Cupriavidus taiwanensis LMG 19424: one gene and its partner. The protein of the gene in region 2 purifies or fractionates together with the protein of the main gene of each other region. This does not show direct contact. Links are inferred from orthologs where the notes say so. Each region holds a gene or a part of one and is shown on either strand. Other genes may lie near its edges.

Region 1 (3,037 bases), 1.7 Mb from region 2 along the record:
GTGCTGGCGCCGGAGCAGGCCGCCGTGATCGATGCGCTGGCCGACCTGGACCCGGACACCCTGACGCCGCGCGCGGCACTGGACGCGCTGTACCGGCTCAAGGCGCTCGCGGGCGAGGCGGTCGACACGGCATGAACGCGCTGCGACGCGCCCTGCCGACCCTGCTGCTGCCGTGGCTGTGCTTGATCGCCATGGCGACGGCCGCGCCGCACGCGCTGGCGGCGCGGCCGCCGGCCAAGCCCCAGGTGGTGCGCATCGCGCTGATCGCCGACCTGCCGCAATGGCCCGCCGCGGAGGCCAATATGGCGACGCTGCTCGAGCACTTCGCCGAGCGCAAGCTGAACCTGGTCATCCATGCCGGCGGCATCAAGGGCGATACGGAATCGTGCAGCGACGCCGTGCTCGGCAGCCGCCAGCAGTTGCTGAACCAGTCGCCGCTGCCGCTGATCTATGTGCCGGGCGAAACTGACTGGTCCGAATGCCGGCTGCCGGTCAACGGCAGCTTCGACCCGGTCGAGCGGCTGAACCGCCTGCGCGAACTGTTCTTTCCGGAAGACGCCACGCTCGGCCGGCAATCGCGGCCGCTGGTGCGGCAATCGGACCAGGCGCTGTTTCGCAGCTTCCGCGAGAACATGCGCATCAGCGTCGGCGATGTGCTCATCGTCGGCCTGAACGTGCCGGGCGACAATAACCACTACCGCGATGAAGGCGGCCGCAACAGCGAATTCGAGGACCGGCGCGAAGCCAACCGGCAGTGGCTGGCCCGGGCGTTCTCGGTGGCGCGCCAGCGCGACCTCAACGGCATCGTCGTGGTGGCGCACGCCGATCCGCATTTTGCCAACGGCTGGGAAAAGCGGGGACGGCCCACGCTGCTGGACGGCTTCATGCGCCATCGCACGCGCGATGGCTACCTGGAATTCAAGCGCCAGCTGCGCGACCTGAGCGCGCGCTTCAACGGCCAGGTGTTGCTGGTGCATGCGGCCGGCGGCGGCCCCGACAGCGGCTTCGGCATCGACAAGCCGCTGCGCGACGCGGCCGGCAAGGTGATGCAGAACTTCACGCGCGTATCGCTGCCGAGCAGCACGGTCTCGCAATGGGCCGAGCTGGTGATCACCCCCGCCGTGGCATCGCCGTTCGCGGTCGTACTGAAGGACGCCCCGGCACCGCAGTGACGCGCGCCAAAGCAAAGAAGCCGGCAACGGCCGGCTTCTTCAGGGGCGATACGCAGGCGGGCGCTCAGTGCAGCGTGCGGGGGGTATCGTCGTCCTCGTCTTCGTCCACCACCTCGACGCCCGAGGCGCCGTGGGCGTGGCCATGCTCGACTTCCTCGGCGGTGGCTTCGCGCACTTCCGAAACCTTCAGCCAGAAGCGCAGCGCCATGCCGGCCAGCGGATGATTGCCGTCGAGCACGACCTTGTCCTCGGCCACGTCGGTCACGGTGTAGATGACGGAGTCTTCTTCGTCGCCGTCCTCGGGCATGCCCTCGAACTGCATGCCGACTTCGAGCGGCTCGGGGAAGCGGTTGCGCGGCTCCACCTTCACCAGGTCGGCATCGTAGTCGCCGAACGCGTCTTCCGGCTCCAGCTGCAGCTGGGTCTCGAAGCCGGTGTCATGGCCGTCGAGCGCTTCCTCGATCTTGGGGAACGTGCCATCATACCCGCCGTGCAAATAGACCATGGCTTCATCTGACTCCTCGATCAGATTGCCTTGCGCGTCCGATAGCTTGTACATCACGGACACCACCGTGTTCTTAGCGATTTTCAATTCTTGACTCCATGAACGATTCCGCATTATACGCGCAGGCCCTGCCCCCTGGCCCCGTCGATCCAGACACTCCGCTCGACCTGCTTGGTGGCATGACGCCTGCTGCATTCATGCGGGATGTCTGGCATCGCAAGCCCTTGCTCATTCGACAGGCGGTGCCGGGAATTGTGCCGCCGGTGTCGCGCGATGCGCTTTTCGATCTCGCCGATCGCGACGACGTCGAATCGCGCCTGGTGACGCACTTCCGCAACCGCTGGAAGCTCGCGCACGGTCCATTTGCGCGCGAAAACCTGCCCGGCGTCAAGACCCGCCAGTGGACCCTGCTGGTACAGGGCGTCAACCTGCACGATGCCGCCGCGGCGGAACTGATGGGCCGCTTCCGCTTCGTGCCCGACGCCCGCCTCGACGACGTGATGATCAGCTACGCCACCGACGGCGGCGGCGTGGGGCCGCACTTCGACTCCTATGACGTGTTCCTGCTGCAAGTCTCGGGCCGGCGCCGCTGGCGCATTTCGTCACAGACCAGCCTTGAGCTGATTCCCGACATGCCGCTGAAGATTCTTGCCGACTTCAGCGCGGAACAGGAATGGGTGCTGGAGCCGGGCGACATGCTGTACCTGCCGCCGCAATATGCGCACGATGGTATTGCCGAAGGCGAATGCATGACCTGCTCGATCGGTTTCCGCGCGCCCGCTTATCGCGAATTGGCCGGGCACTTCCTGGCGTGGTTGTCGGAAACGGTGGAAGACAACGAAGACCTCGGCGGCCGTTATGCCGATGCCGGCGAGCGCGCCGCGACGCGTCCCGCGCAATTGCCGGCCGGCATGGCCAAGGCGGTGGCGGAACGGCTCAAGGCACTGCAATGGAACAGCCAGATGGTGTCGGAGTTTCTGGGCACGCATCTGTCCGAGCCCAAGCCTGGCGTTGAATTTGCAGAGATCGCTGACATGCCGTTGCGCCGTTATGCGACACTGGCGTCCCGGCATGGGGTGGTACTGGCCCCGGCTTCGATTGCGCTTTACGACCGGGCCAATTTCTTCCTGAATGGAGAAGCCTACGAGCCGCCGGCCGAATTGATGCCGTGGCTGAAGAAGTTGGCCGATAATCGGCAGCTCAGTGCCCAGGAAGTCGAGACCTGTGCCGATCTGCCCGATCTGATGGAAACATTCCATCACTGGACCCTGGAGGGATGGTTGCAATTGGGGCCGCGGCTGTAATAATGCGTAACATTGCGAATCAGCAAATTTCGGCGCTACACAAGCCGGGAAAACGC
Region 2 (3,221 bases):
CCGAGACCTCGCCCAGCTTCGATGGCGACCTGCATTTTTCCGCGTATGCCGCGGCGGTGCCGCAGCTGGCGTGGATCATCGAGTCGCGCCTGGTCGAGCGCGCGCTCGACCAGGCGCTGGGCTTCCAGCACCAGGTGACGTGGCACGACGGCACCGCCGGCGTGTGCGAGCGCGACCCCGACGGCATCACACTGACGCTGGACAACGGCAGCAAGGTGCGCACCGCGCTGGCGATCGGCGCCGACGGCGCGCGCTCGTGGCTGCGCCAGCAATGCCATATCGGCGTCAGCACGCGCAAGTACCGCCAGCTTGGCGTGGTGGCCAACTTTGCCTGCGAGCGGCCGCACCATGAAACCGCATGGCAGTGGTTCCTGGGCGCGCCGGAAAAGCTGATGGCCGACGAGGAACCCGCCAACGGCGAAGTGCTGGCCATGCTGCCGCTGCCGGACAACCACGTGTCGATGGTCTGGTCCGCCGACGAGGCCCACGCGCGCGAGCTGCTGGCACTATCGCCCGAGGCGCTGGCCGCCACCGTGATGCAGGGCGCCAGCGGCGCGGTCGGCGCCCGCTTCGGCGCGCTGCGCTGCGTGACCCCGGCGCAGGGCTTCCCGCTGGTGCTGCAGCGTGCCGACCAGTTCGTGCAGCCGCACGTGGCGCTGGTGGGCGACGCCGCCCACGTGGTGCATCCGCTGGCCGGCCAGGGCATGAACCTGGGCCTGCGCGACGTCGCGGAACTCGGCCGCGTGATGGCCGACAAAGAACCTTTCCGCAGCGAGGGCGACCTGCGCCTGCTGCGCCGCTATGAGCGCGCGCGCGCCACCGACCTGTTGTCGCTGACCGCCGCCACCGACGGGCTGCACCGGCTGTTCTCGCTGCCAGGCAGCGTGGCGCGGGTAGTCCGCAATACCGGCATGCGCGCGGTCGGCGGACAGTCCCTGCTCAAGCGCTTGCTGATCGGGCGCGCGCTCGGCTAGGTCCGCACGCACTGTCCGGCCCGTACGCCCCCTTACCGAATTCCTGGAGTCCACATGTTCCCATCCCTGCGCCGCCGTCCCGCCGTCTACGCCACCATCACCGCCATCGCCGGCGGACTGGCCGCGGCCGGCTTCGCGCTGCACGCCATGGCGGCGGGCGAGCCCGGCACCGACCGCATCAAGGAATCCCTGCAGAAGATGCTGGGCGGCCGCGCCGAAGTGAAGAGCGTCGGCAAGACTCCGGTGCCGGGCCTGTTCGAAGCCAATATCGGCGGCCAGGTGGTGTACACCGATGCCACCGGGCGCTACATCCTGAACGGCGAGATGATCGATACCCGCACCGGCACCAACCTGACCGAGGAGCGGCTGGCCGAGATCAACCGCATCAAGTGGTCGGACCTGCCGCTGGCGCGCGCGATCAAGTGGAGCAAGGGCGATGGCAGCCGCCAGATCGCGGTGTTCTCCGACCCCAACTGCGGCTACTGTAAGCGCATCGAACAAACCTTCCAGCAGATGGACAACATCACGGTGTACACCTTCCTGTACCCGGTGCTGTCGCCGGATTCGGAGACCAAGTCGAAACAGGTCTGGTGCGCGGCCGACCGCACCAAGGCCTGGCGCGACTGGATGCTCAAGCAGGTGGCGCTGACCGGCAACGGCAGCTGCAAGACGCCGCTGGAAGAGAACCTGGCGCTGGGCCACAGCATGAACGTGACCGGCACCCCCGCGGTGTTCTTCACCGACGGCACCCGCATCCCCGGCGCGGCGGACGTCGCCACGCTGGAACGCAAGCTCGCCAGCATCAAGAAATAAGCGTGCGCCGGACCTGTCCCGGCTCGAGCGACGGCCGGACCTGTCCGGCCGTTGTGCTTTCTGGCTTTCCCATCATCGCATGCGATCGCCGCCAGGCGACCAAGGAGACACCATGACTTTCCAGGCAGTGCTGTTGACCCAGGCCCCCGACGGGGCTACCCAGGCCAATCTCGCCACGCTCGACGATGCGCAGTTGCCCGCCGATGGCGACGTGCTGGTTGCCGTCGATTACTCCACCATCAACTTCAAGGATGGCCTCGCCATCACGGGGCGCTCGCCGGTGGTGCGCAAGTGGCCGATGGTGGCGGGCATCGACGGTGCCGGCACGGTGCTGGAGTCCGCGCATCCGCGCTGGAAGGCCGGCGACAAGGTGGTGCTGAACGGCTACGGCGTGGGCGAGACCCACTGGGGCTGCCTGGCGCAGCGCGCGCGCCTGAAGGGCGACTGGCTGGTGCCGCTGCCAGCCGCCTTCACCACGCGCCAGGCCATGGCGATCGGCACCGCGGGTTATACCGCGATGCTGTCGGTGCTGGCGCTGGAGCGCGGCGGCGTCAACGGTCCGGTGCGCCCCGGCGACGGCGAGGTGCTGGTAACCGGGGCCTCGGGCGGCGTGGGTTCGGTGGCGATCGCGCTGCTGAGCAAGCTGGGCTACAAGGTGGTGGCTTCGACCGGCAAGACGCGCGAGGCGGATTTCCTGAAGGCGCTCGGCGCCGACGACGTGATCGACCGCGCCGAGCTGGGCGTGCCCGGCAAGCCGCTGCAAAAAGAACGCTGGGCCGCGGTCATCGATTCGGTCGGCTCGCACACGCTGGTCAACGCTTGCGCGCAGCTGCGCTATGGCGGCGTGGTGACGGCGTGCGGGCTGGCGCAGGGGCTGGATTTCCCCGGCTCGGTCGCGCCCTTCATCCTGCGCGGCATCACGCTGCACGGCATCGACAGCGTGATGGCGGCAATGCCGCTGCGCGAACAGGCCTGGCAGCGCCTGGCCAGCGACCTTGAGCTGGACCGGCTCAACGCGCTGACGCGCGAGATCGGCCTCGGCGAAGCCATCGACGCCGGCCGCAAGATCATGGAAGGCGCCATGCGCGGGCGCGTGGTGGTGGATGTGAATCGCGGCTGAGCAGCACCGGGCCGTCTCGCCGCGCCTTCCTCGCGCGTTCCCCGCGTCGGCGCTGCATGCAGCGCCGACGTTACAATCCTGCCCATGACGCCGATCCGCTACGCCATCGCCCCGCTTCAGCCTGAAGCGCACCTGTTTGCCGTTACCGTCACCGTAAGCGAGCCCGATCCGGCCGGGCAGTGTTTCTCGCTGCCGGCGTGGATTCCCGGCAGCTACATGATCCGGGACTTCGCGCGCAATATCGTGCGCATCCGCGCCGATGCGGGCGGGCGCGAGATCGCGCTGGCCAAGCTCGACAAGCAGCGCTGGCAGGC

Evidence for each region.
Region 1: the proteins of RALTA_RS13565 (region 2) and RALTA_RS05665 purify together in Escherichia coli (affinity purification with mass spectrometry, with the first as the bait; 2 studies listed by BioGRID). This does not show direct contact. The link is inferred for Cupriavidus taiwanensis LMG 19424 from one-to-one orthologs.

What each region holds. Positions count from the first base shown.
Region 1 is NC_010528.1:1,216,161-1,219,197, reverse strand. What follows is about bases 1-2,723. They hold RALTA_RS05665 (FKBP-type peptidyl-prolyl cis-trans isomerase), read right to left. Parts: upstream 1,765-2,723; coding sequence 1,237-1,764; downstream 1-1,236. Other genes in these bases: RALTA_RS05660 (cupin domain-containing protein), read left to right, coding at 1,776-2,723; RALTA_RS05670 (hypothetical protein), read left to right, coding at 132-1,172; mutS (DNA mismatch repair protein MutS), read left to right, coding at 1-135. Also shown: more of RALTA_RS05660, read left to right, coding at 2,724-2,981. UniProt on the Escherichia coli protein: Folding helper with both chaperone and peptidyl-prolyl cis-trans isomerase (PPIase) activities. Chaperone activity prevents aggregation of unfolded or partially folded proteins and promotes their correct folding.
Region 2 is NC_010528.1:2,950,645-2,953,865, reverse strand. The notes cover bases 1-2,907. They hold RALTA_RS13565 (DsbC family protein), read left to right. Parts: upstream 1-1,028; coding sequence 1,029-1,787; downstream 1,788-2,907. Other genes in these bases: acuI (acrylyl-CoA reductase (NADPH)), read left to right, coding at 1,900-2,907; RALTA_RS13570 (UbiH/UbiF family hydroxylase), read left to right, coding at 1-974. Outside these bases: RALTA_RS13555 (M61 family metallopeptidase), read left to right, coding at 2,992-3,221. UniProt on the Escherichia coli protein: Acts as a disulfide isomerase, interacting with incorrectly folded proteins to correct non-native disulfide bonds.